DNA from 3 places in the Micromonospora sp. NBC_01392 genome. Region 1 is predicted to be linked to each of the others. Evidence: riboswitches for the same ligand, from Rfam matches in the RefSeq annotation. Region 1 holds a riboswitch; each other region holds the start of a gene.
What was found. Region 1 has a riboswitch for S-adenosylmethionine ahead of OG767_RS19000 (ABC transporter substrate-binding protein). Riboswitches for the same ligand answer to the same signal wherever they lie in the genome.
Positions count from the first base shown of each region.

Region 2: another riboswitch for S-adenosylmethionine. It lies ahead of OG767_RS29700 (aminotransferase class V-fold PLP-dependent enzyme); the one in region 1 lies ahead of OG767_RS19000 (ABC transporter substrate-binding protein).
Region 3: another riboswitch for S-adenosylmethionine. It lies ahead of thrC (threonine synthase); the one in region 1 lies ahead of OG767_RS19000 (ABC transporter substrate-binding protein).

Region 1 is NZ_CP109549.1:4,346,181-4,349,445, forward strand. Features, by position in the region: gene OG767_RS18990 (acyl-CoA dehydrogenase family protein) at 1-570, opposite strand, end outside; gene OG767_RS18995 (PadR family transcriptional regulator) at 567-1,130, opposite strand; SAM riboswitch class IV at 1,249-1,359, shown strand; gene OG767_RS19000 (ABC transporter substrate-binding protein) at 1,603-2,457, shown strand; gene OG767_RS19005 (amino acid ABC transporter permease) at 2,496-3,265, shown strand, end outside.
Region 2 is NZ_CP109549.1:6,763,009-6,766,273, forward strand. Features, by position in the region: gene OG767_RS29690 (hypothetical protein) at 1-140, shown strand, start outside; gene OG767_RS29695 (PrsW family intramembrane metalloprotease) at 200-1,648, opposite strand; SAM riboswitch class IV at 1,672-1,793, shown strand; gene OG767_RS29700 (aminotransferase class V-fold PLP-dependent enzyme) at 1,838-3,109, shown strand; gene OG767_RS29705 (FUSC family protein) at 3,194-3,265, opposite strand, start outside.
Region 3 is NZ_CP109549.1:6,785,728-6,788,992, forward strand. Features, by position in the region: gene OG767_RS29780 (GNAT family N-acetyltransferase) at 1-154, opposite strand, end outside; gene thrC (threonine synthase) at 529-1,818, opposite strand; SAM riboswitch class I at 1,831-1,964, opposite strand; gene OG767_RS29790 (DUF4232 domain-containing protein) at 2,176-2,817, shown strand; gene OG767_RS29795 (hypothetical protein) at 2,830-2,955, opposite strand; gene OG767_RS29800 (hypothetical protein) at 3,051-3,265, shown strand, end outside.

The DNA of each region.
Region 1 (3,265 bases):
GTCGGCGCGCCGGCCGAAGACCGAGACCAGCCCGGCGACGTTGCCGTTGCCGATGTAGTACTTGCCGCCGGTGGCCCGGAAACCACCTGCGCCGTCGGGGGTGAGCAGCATGTCGGTGGCGTAGATGTCGGCGCCGTGCGGACGCTCGGAGAGGCCGAACGCCATCACGTGCCCCTGGTCGAGCAGCTCGGCGGCGCGGGCCCGGGCGGCGGCGTTGCCGCTCTGCCACACCGGCCCGAGGCCGAGCACGGTGACCTGCCAGGTGTACCAGTAGCCGAGCCCGTAGAAGCCGAGGATCTCGCTGAGCGCGGCGTTGCGGGCGGTGTCCCAGCGCTTGTCGGCGTCGTCGCCGCCGTCGGCGGACGGGGTGAGGAACGTGGCGAAGAGGCGTTCCCGGGCGGCGAAGTCGAGGAAGTCGGCGTACCACTCGCGGGCGTGGTAGCTGTCGACCAGGGCGCGCTTGCCCCGGGTCTCGAACCAGTCGATGGTGGCGCGCAGCAGCCGCCGCGAGGTCTCGTCGAGGTCGGCGGGGTCGTAGTGGTGCGGGTGGAACAGCAGCGGGTCGCTCACGCGGGGGGCCTTTCCGGGTCGAGGTCGCGGAGGGTGGCCAGGACGTCGTCCAGCCAGGCCAGCACCATCCGCTCGTACGCGATGCCGCCGCGCAGCACCACGTGCTGCAACGCCGCCCGGGCGTCGGGTGCGGCGGAGCCGAAGTCGCGGCGCTCGCCGGCCAGGTAGCCGGCGAGGACGGTCTCGTGGTCGGCGCGGTAGCGCTCGACCTCGGCGACCAGGAGCGCGCGCCCGGCCGCGTCGTCGAACGCGGCGCCCCGGATCTTGACGGCCAGTTCGTGCCGGACCGCCTCCGGGCGCACCGGGGCGTGCAGCCAGCCGACAAGCGCGGCCCGGCCGGTCGGGGTGACCGACCAGAGCTTCTTGTCCGGCAGGCTCTCCTGACCGATCTCCTCACCGATGATCCGGTCGTCCTCGGCGAGTTGCTTGAGGACCCGGTAGATCTGCTGGTGGGTGGCGGTCCAGAAGCGGCCGATCGAGCGGTCGAAGCGACGGGCCAGCTCGTAGCCGGAGGCGGGTTGCTCCAGCAGCGAGACGAGGATGGCGTGCTCCAGCGACATGCCGGCCATCTTGCTATGCACTTTGTTGCATAGCAAGACCCTGCCCGGTAAGGCACGGCCGTGAGGGTGGTCATAACGGCTGGACGACCGGCGCACCGGTGCTGCTAGCCTTTCGGCAGGTCATGAGCGCCAGCGTCAAGCCCCGGCTCGCTGGCCGGCAACCCTCCGCCACGGTGGGGTGCTCCGGGTGAGGACCAGGCGCCGACGGCAGTCGGCGCAAGCGTGGCCTGGCACCCAGGTCAGCACCAACCGGCCAGGGAGACCCGATGTTCGCACCGCCCCTCGTTCCGACCCGCCTCATGCTGGTCACGCGCCGCCACGTCGACCTGATGCGGGTGTGCAGCGACCGCTGTCGCGACGCGCGCTGAGCGACCGCTCCACCCTTCCCCGATCCACCCTTCCGGCTCCGCCGTGCCCGGCTGCGCCGGCACCGGCACGCGTCCCGCGTGTCCGTCCACTCTGGAGAGACATCGTGCGTATCCGTACCGCCCTGACCCGCGTCGCCGCGCTCGGCGCCGCCGCCGTGCTCGCCGCCACCGCGCTGACCGCCTGCGGCGGGGCAGCCGACGACGCGGCCGACAACCCGTACGGCCTACGGCAACCCGGTGTGATCCGGGCCGGCACGCTCACCGACGCCCCGCCGAACGTCTTCCTCAAGGACGGCGAGTTCACCGGCTTCGACAACGACCTGCTGCGGGCCGTCGCCGAAAAGGTCGGCCTGAAGGTGGAGTTCGTCGGCACCGACTTCTCCGCGCTGCTCGCCCAGGTCAACAACCGCAAGTTCGACGTGGGCAGCTCCTCGATCACGGTCACCGAGGCCCGGAAGAAGACCGTCGACTTCGGCAACGGCTACGACTTCGGCTACTTCGGCCTGGACGTGCCGGCCGGCTCCGCGATCACCGGCTTCGACCAGCTCGCCGGCAAGCGCGTGGTGGTGGTCCAGGGCACCGTGCAGGACGACTACGCCACGAAGGAGAAGCTCAACCCGGTGCGGGTGCCCGACTACAACGGCGCGGTCAACCAGCTCAAGGCCGGCACCGCCGACGCCTGGATCGCGCCCGCCGAGATCGGCGACAAGTCCGCGGCCGACAGCACCGGCAAGATCAAGGTCGCGGCGAAGCAGCTCAGCCCCGCGCCGACCGCGTACGCGGTGGCGAAGGGCAACGACAGGCTGCGCGAGGCGCTGGACAAGGGCCTCGACCAGGTGATCGCCGACGGCACCTGGAGCCGCCTCCAGGAGCGGTACTACCCGGGGCGGCCGATCCCGGCCGGCTTCACCCCCGGCAGCGGATCGGTAGCCGTGCCGTCGCCGTCGGCGGCCTCCTGAGCCGGTAACCGGGCACGAGCGGGACGGACGGAGCGGACATGGATCCACTGAGCACCCTCTGGGAGACGTTCTTCGACTGGGGGTCGATGCGCGAGGCGCTGCCCGAGATGCTGACCGTCGGGCTGCCGAACACGCTGATCCTGGCCGCCTCCGCCGCCCTGCTCGGCTCGGTGCTGGGCATGCTGCTGGCGGTCGCCGGCATCTCGCGTACCCGCTGGTTGCGGTGGCCGGCCCGGGTCTACACCGACGTGTTCCGCGGCCTGCCGGCCGCGGCCACCATCCTGCTCATCGGCGTCGGCCTGGCGCCGCTGGGCATGGCGGTCTGGGGCCCGAACCCCTACCCGCTGGGCGTGCTGGCGCTGTCACTGATCGCCGCCGCCTACCTCGGCGAGATCTTCCGGGCCGGCATCCTGAGCGTGGAGGCCGCCCAGTTGGAGGGCGCCCGGGCGCTCGGCTTCTCCTGGGCCGAGTCGATGCGGCTGGTGATCATCCCGCAGGGCGTACGCCGGGTGCTGCCCGCCTGGGTCAACCAGCTCATCGCATTGATCAAGGACTCCAGCCTGGTCTACTTCCTCGGCCTGCTGGCCAGCCAGCGGGAGCTGTTCCGGATCGGCCAGGACTACGCGGCGAACACCGGCAACCAGTCCGCGCTGCTGCTGGCCGGCCTGTGCTACCTGCTGCTGACCGTGCCGCTGACGCACGCGGTCAACTGGCTGGACCGGCGGCTGCGCCAGGGCCGCCCGGCCGCCCCGCCACCCGAGCCCGACACCGACCTGACGCCGGCCGGCGTCACCCCGACCGGAAGGGA
Region 2 (3,265 bases), 2.4 Mb from region 1:
CCTGGGGGTTCCTCGCGTTCCTGATCTACTTCATGGCGTTCCGGCCGGACGGCGCGGCGCAGCTGTTCCGGGGGATCGGGGCCGCGCTGATGGCCATCGCCCAGGGGCTCGGCGACTTCCTCACCGGCCTGATGGCCTGACCCCGCCCGGGCCGGCGCGCGCGACAGGCGGCTCAGCCGCGCGCGACAGCGGGCCGGGCTCAGCCGTGCGGGTGCCAGGCGTGCGGGCCGTAGCCCGGGGGCGGGGGCGGCGGGGCCAGCACCACCGGGATCGGCACCACCGGCTCGTCCGGCGCCTCGACGGCCCGCCGGGACCCGTCCGGGAACCGCAGGTGGTAGCGCTGCCCGTCCCAGACCCCGACCGGCGCCTGCGGATCACGACCGACGAAGAACGACCGGTACGCGGCGATCGCATCCAGCAGCTCCCGTTCCTCCCGTGCCGTCCGGTCCCGCTCGGCGGGCTTGCGGTCCAGCCCTCGGCGCATCCCGTCGCGCAGCAGCGCCAGCCGGGTCGCGGCGAACTGGTAGCCGCGCATCGCCTTCACGCCGCCGTCGCCGGCCACCCGCCGGGCCCAGGTGCGGGCCGCGTGCCGCCGGCCCAGGCTGCCCAGCGCCGCCACCTCGGGCGGGGTGAGCCAACCGGCCCGGACGTAGTCGGGCAGCGTGCGCTCGGTGAGCCGGCCCTCCCAGGCCCGCAGCCAGACGGCCAGCCCCACCATGCCGAAGAAGATGGGCACCATGACGCCGAGGTAGCCGTAGAGCACGATCACCTGCTGCCCGGTGGCCTGGGCCAGTGACGGCAGCAGGTTCCAGGTGCCGTGCAGCATCATGGCCAGCAGCAGGCCGGCGAGCGGGGCGAGGATCCGCACCCGCCGGTCGGCGGTCCGCGCGGCCACGCCCAGCCCGACGCCGGTCATCGAGGTGAACAGCGGGTGGGCGAAGCCGAAGAGCAGGATCCGTACGATGAAGATCGCGATCACCTGCTGCGCGCCGGTGGCCGGGCCGTACTCCTCCACGCCGGTGCGGTAGCCGTATCCGCCCAGGTAGAGGATGTTCTCGACCATGGCGAAGCCGACCGCGGACAGCCCGCAGTAGACCAGCCCGTCGGTGATCCCGGAGATCTCCCGACGCCGGAAGATCAGCAGCAGGATCGGGCCGGCCGCCTTGGTCAGCTCCTCGATGAACGGCGCGACGAGCACGGCGGTCAGCGCGGCGGGCAACCCGCGGTCCTCGAACAGTCGCGCGCCGGTCTCGTTGACCAGCAGCGAGATGGCGGTGGAGACGAACGCGCCCCAGGCGAAGCAGAAGATCAGGTATTTCAGCGGCTCGGGTTCGTAACGGTCGAGCCAGAGGAAGCAGGACACCAGCACCGGCACCGGCAGGATCGCCGCGATCACGCCGACCAGCAGCGCCTCCGCGCCCAGGCTCTCGCCCAGCGTGAAGACCATGAACAGCGCGCCGGCCGCGATCAGCAGCACCACCGCGGCCAGCGCCAGGAAGCGCCGCCAGCCGAGCCGGCGCAGCGGCATGCGCGGCGTCGACGCCCCGGGCGGCGGGACGGCGGGCGCGGGCGGCGGCGGTGCTCCGCCGGGCGGGGTGACGGCCATGCGGTCAGCGTAGCCACCCGCGCCCCACTGGTCCGGCCGCATCGTGACGGCTATGCTGCCGGGCAGGTCACGAGCGCCAGCGTCAAGCCCCGGCTTGCTGGCCGGCAACCCTCGTCGAGTTCGCGGTGGGGTGCCCCGGGTGATGACCGGGCCCAGCGCCGCTTCGCGTGCTGGGCAAGCGCGGACCCCGTCCCGGCACCCCGGGGTCCCCGGTTACCCGGAGGCTCCGCCATGACCGTCACCCTCGTACCCGCCCTCCCCACGCTGCCCGTTCCGGTCCGACCGGACCCGCTCGGCGTGCTCGGCGTACCGGGAGAGATCAACCTGGACCACGCCGCCAGCGCGCCGTGCGCGCGGGCCGCGGCCGACGCGGTGGCCGAGCTGCTGCCCTGGTACGCGAGCGTGCACCGCGGCGCGGGCGCGCTGTCCCGGCGCTGCACGCTCGCCTACGAGCGGGCCCGGCAGACCGTGGCGGACTTCGTCGGCGCGCGTCCCACCGACCACGTGATCTTCACCCGGAACACCACGGACGCGCTGAACCTGCTGGCCCGGGCGCTGCCGGCCGGCAGCACGGTGGTCACGTTCGGCGGGGAGCACCACGCGAACCTGCTCCCCTGGCCGCGCGGCTCGGTCCGGCTGCCGGTGCCGGACAGCCCGGCCGGCGCGGTCCGGTCGCTGAGCCTGGCGCTTGCCGAGCTGGCCCGTGACGCCCGGCCCGGCCGGCCGGTGCTGGTCGCGGTGACCGGCGCCAGCAACGTCACCGGCGAGTGCTGGCCGGTCGCCGAGCTGGCCCGGATGGCCCACCGGTACGGCGCGCGCATCCTGGTGGACGCCGCGCAGCTCGCCCCGCACGCCCCGGTCGACGTGGCCACGCTGGACGTGGACTACCTGGCGCTCTCCGGCCACAAGCTGTACGCCCCGTTCGGCGCCGGCGTGCTGGTCGGGCGCGCGGACTGGCTGGACGCCGCCGCTCCGTACCTGGCCGGCGGCGGGGCCACCGGTCACGTCGGTGCGGCCACCCACGAGGTGCGGTGGGTGACCGGCCCGGCCCGGCACGAGGGCGGCACCCCGAACCTGCTCGGCGCGGTGGCGCTGGCGGCGGTCTGCGCGGCGTTCTCGGCGGCGGACCGGACCGCGCTGCACGCCCGGGAGCAGGCGCTGCTGTCCCGGCTGCGGTCCGGCCTGGCCGCGCTGCCGGACGTGGTGGAGCTGCGCACGTTCGGCCCGGACGCGCCCCGGGTGGGGATCGTCAGCTTCGTGGTCGCCGGGCGGGACTCCGCCGAGGTGGCCGCGCACCTGGCGGCCCGGCACCGGATCGGCGTGCGGGACGGCCTGTTCTGCGCCCATCCGCTGACCCGCCGCCTGCTGACCGAGGCCGCCGCCCGCTCGGCCCGCACCGACCTGCCGCCCACCGCGCTGCGCGCGAGCCTCGGCCTGGGCACCACCGCCCACGAGATCGACACCCTGCTGACCGCCCTGGCCACCCTCCCCCATCCCCGTTGATCATGAAGTTGACCGACCCGGAAAACGCTCTCCCACCCGCCAACCTCATGATCACCGAGGCAGGGGTGGGGGTGGGGGCGGGGGTCAGCCGACCGGAGGGGCGGTGGGGGCGGTGGGGGGAGCGTCGGAGGGCTGGTCCTTTCCGTGGAACGCCTG
Region 3 (3,265 bases), 2.4 Mb from region 1:
CGGGCATCGGGTGCCGCAGCAGCGCCTCGAACCGCCGCCGGCAGGTCGGCGGCAGGTCCGGCTCGTCGACGGCGCGGGCCGCTTCCGCGATCCGGTACGCCGCGTCGAGCGTCGGCAGGTCGGCCGCGTCCAGCGGGGTGACGGTCAGGCCCATGACGGCGAGCCTGCCCCGGAAAAAGCGACAGGGCCAGCGGTTTTCCGCTGGCCCTGTCCTACGTTGGTCGGGAGGGACGTTCGCACAACGCCTCCGGCGTTGGGTCGCAAAACTTTGAAAAGTCTCCGGCGAATGCCCTCCCGCACCGAGCATCTTGCGCCGTCCGGTTCCTGCCGTCAAGTCCTGCACTGACAGTTTTCCGACACTCCCCGCAGTCCCCCCATCACCCCGCGCCCCACCCCTCCCGCCCCCACCTCGCTGATCTTGCACTTACCGCCCCGGCAAAAGGGGCTTATCGGCCTCGACGGGGGCCGCAAGCGCAAGATCGCGGGAGAGGGCGGGCGGGGGTGAGGGTGAGGTGGGGTGGGGTGGGGTCAGCCCAGGAGGCCGGCGTCGCGGGCGGCGCGGAGGCTGGGCTTGATGCGGTGCGTGGGACCGGAGGCGGCGGCCACCGCGTCAAGCGTCTTGAGGCCCTCGCCGGTGTTGAAGATCACCGTCTCCGCGGTCGGGTCCAGCCGGCCCGACTCGATCAGCTTGCGCAGCACCGCCACCGTCACGCCGCCCGCCGTCTCGGCGAACACGCCGGTGGTCCGCGCCAGCAGCGTGATCCCGGCGCGGATCTCGTCGTCGTCGGCGTACTCCATCCAGCCGCCGGTGCGGCGGACCGCCTCCAGGGCGTAGAGGCCGGCGGCCGGGTCGCCGATGTTGAGCGACTTGGCGATGCCGGTCGGCTTGACCGGGACGATGGTGTCGCGGTCGTCGTGCAGCGCGGTGGCGATCGGGTTGCAGCCGGCGGACTGCGCGCCGAACACCTTCCAGCCGCCGGCCGGCGCCTCGACCAGGCCGATCTCCACCAGCTCGGTGAACGCCTTGTCGATCTTGGTGAGCAGCTCGCCACTGGCCATCGGGATCACCACCTGGGCCGGGATCCGCCAGCCGAGCTGCTCGGCCACCTCGTAGCCGAGCGTCTTGGAGCCCTCGGCGTAGAAGGGCCGCACGTTCACGTTGACGAACGCGGTGTCCTCGAACTCGTCGGTCTCCACCAGCTCGCCGCAGAGCCGGTTCACATCGTCGTACGAGCCGTCGATGGCGACCAGGTCACCGCCGTAGACGGCGGTGGTGACCACCTTGCCCTGCTCGAGGTCGCTGGGGATGAAGACCACCGACGGCACGCCGGCACGGGCCGCGTGCGCGGCGACCGAGTTGGCCAGGTTGCCGGTGGACGCGCAGGCGTAGCGGGTGAAACCGAGCGCCCGGGCGGCGGTCAGCGCCACCGACACCACCCGGTCCTTGAACGAGTGGGTGGGGTTGGCGCTGTCGTCCTTCACCCACAGCGGCGCGGTGATGCCCAGCTCGGCGGCGAGGTGACCGGCGGCGACCAGCGGGGTCAGCCCCGGGTCGAGGGTGACCCGGGTGGCCGGGTCCTGACCGGCCGGGAGCAGGGCGGCGTAGCGCCAGATGCTGTTCGGGCCGGCCTCGATCTGCTCCCGGGTGACGGCGGCCAGGGCGGCGGTGTCGTAGTCGACCTCCAGCGGGCCGAAACACTCGTAGCAGGCGTGCTGGGCGGCCAGCGGGTAGCGCGCGGAACAGGCGCGACAGACCAGGGCGCGGGCCGGGCTGCGGGAGGTGTCGATGCCGGGGACGGCGGAGAGCGTCGACGTCATGTCGAGGAATTCCTCTCATCTTTCCCCGCATCGCCGGGTGCGGCGGGGACGGAATTGGCACCTGCCCGCAGGGCGCTCGGCGTCGAGCGTGCGGGTGGTTGCCGGGGCGTCGTCGGGCCGTATCCCTCAGCCCCTCTGGATGAGGTATGCAGTTGTGCCGTCGATTCTATGCGCCGCTCACCGCCCCGCCACCCCGGGTCTCACGCAGTGGGCCGCCCCACCGGCCCCGCCTCCCGCCCCTGACCTCGGTCGATCATGAAGTTGGCGGCGACAAATCGGACGGCATCCGCGGTCAACTTCATGATCGCCGGGAGGTGGTGGGCCACGGGGCGGGCGGTGGGGTGGGATGATCGGCGGATGCGACGGGTGGTTGGCCGGATCGGGGGGCTCGCGGGGGTTGCGCTGCTGGCGGGCTGCACCGCGACGCCGGCACCGGTTGATCCGCTGGCCACGCCAGCGGGCCGGCCGGGTGCCGAGGTCGCGCCGTCCCCCTCGGCGGCCTGCGCACCGGAGGGCATCCGGATCACCGAACTCGGGGTGAGCGCCGCGATGGGGTTGCGGGCCATGGGCCTGGACCTGGTCAACTGCGGAACCCAGCCGTACGCGCTGCGCGGCTACCCGGCGGTCAGCCTGCGGGACGCCGACGGGGACCCGATCAAGGTCACAATCATCCCGGGCGCGACGGGGATCACCTCCGGCTTCGACGCCCCACCCACAGGGCTCGTGCTGCTCCCCGGCGAACGGGCCGGCGCCGCGCTGCTCTGGCGCAACACGGTCACCGATCCGACCGTGGTGGCCACCGAGGGCGCTCAGCTCGACGTCGCGCCGGTGGCCGGCAGGCCGGCGTACGCGGTGGCGATGGACGGGACGATCGACCTCGGCAACACCGGCCGGCTCGGGGTCAGCGCCTGGAAGCGCCGCGACGCCGACCCGACCACGGAACCGGTCACGCCGAGCGCCCCGCCCTCCCCGGTCGAGACGCCGGACAATCCGCTGTAGCCGGTCAGCCCGTCACTCGGCGGCGTCCGGCACGAACACACCCAGGCCCTGGTGGCCGTACAACTCTCCGGTCTCGATCAGGATCGTGATGGCCTGCCGCACGGTCGACTGACTGCCCACCTCATACAGGTCAGCCAACTCCTAGGCACTGGTCGATCCCCCGGCCGGGGCGGCGCAGATCTCCACCGGAATTCGCGCTGTCCCGGCACCCCGCCAGGCGAAGGAGACGTGGTGTGACGGATGCGCAGACGAGTTCGGAGGTGCCCGTCGCGAGCGCGATCTGGGCGGTCGAGCAGGTCACCGGCGAGCTGCGGGAGGCGTACCTCGGGGTGGCCGCCGCCACCGTGCTGCTGGAGCGCGTCGGCGCGGGCTGCGCCCATCCGGCGATCAGGCTGGCCCGGCGCAGCGGCGAGGACGCCCTCGACCTGGCCGGGGACGCGGAATTCCA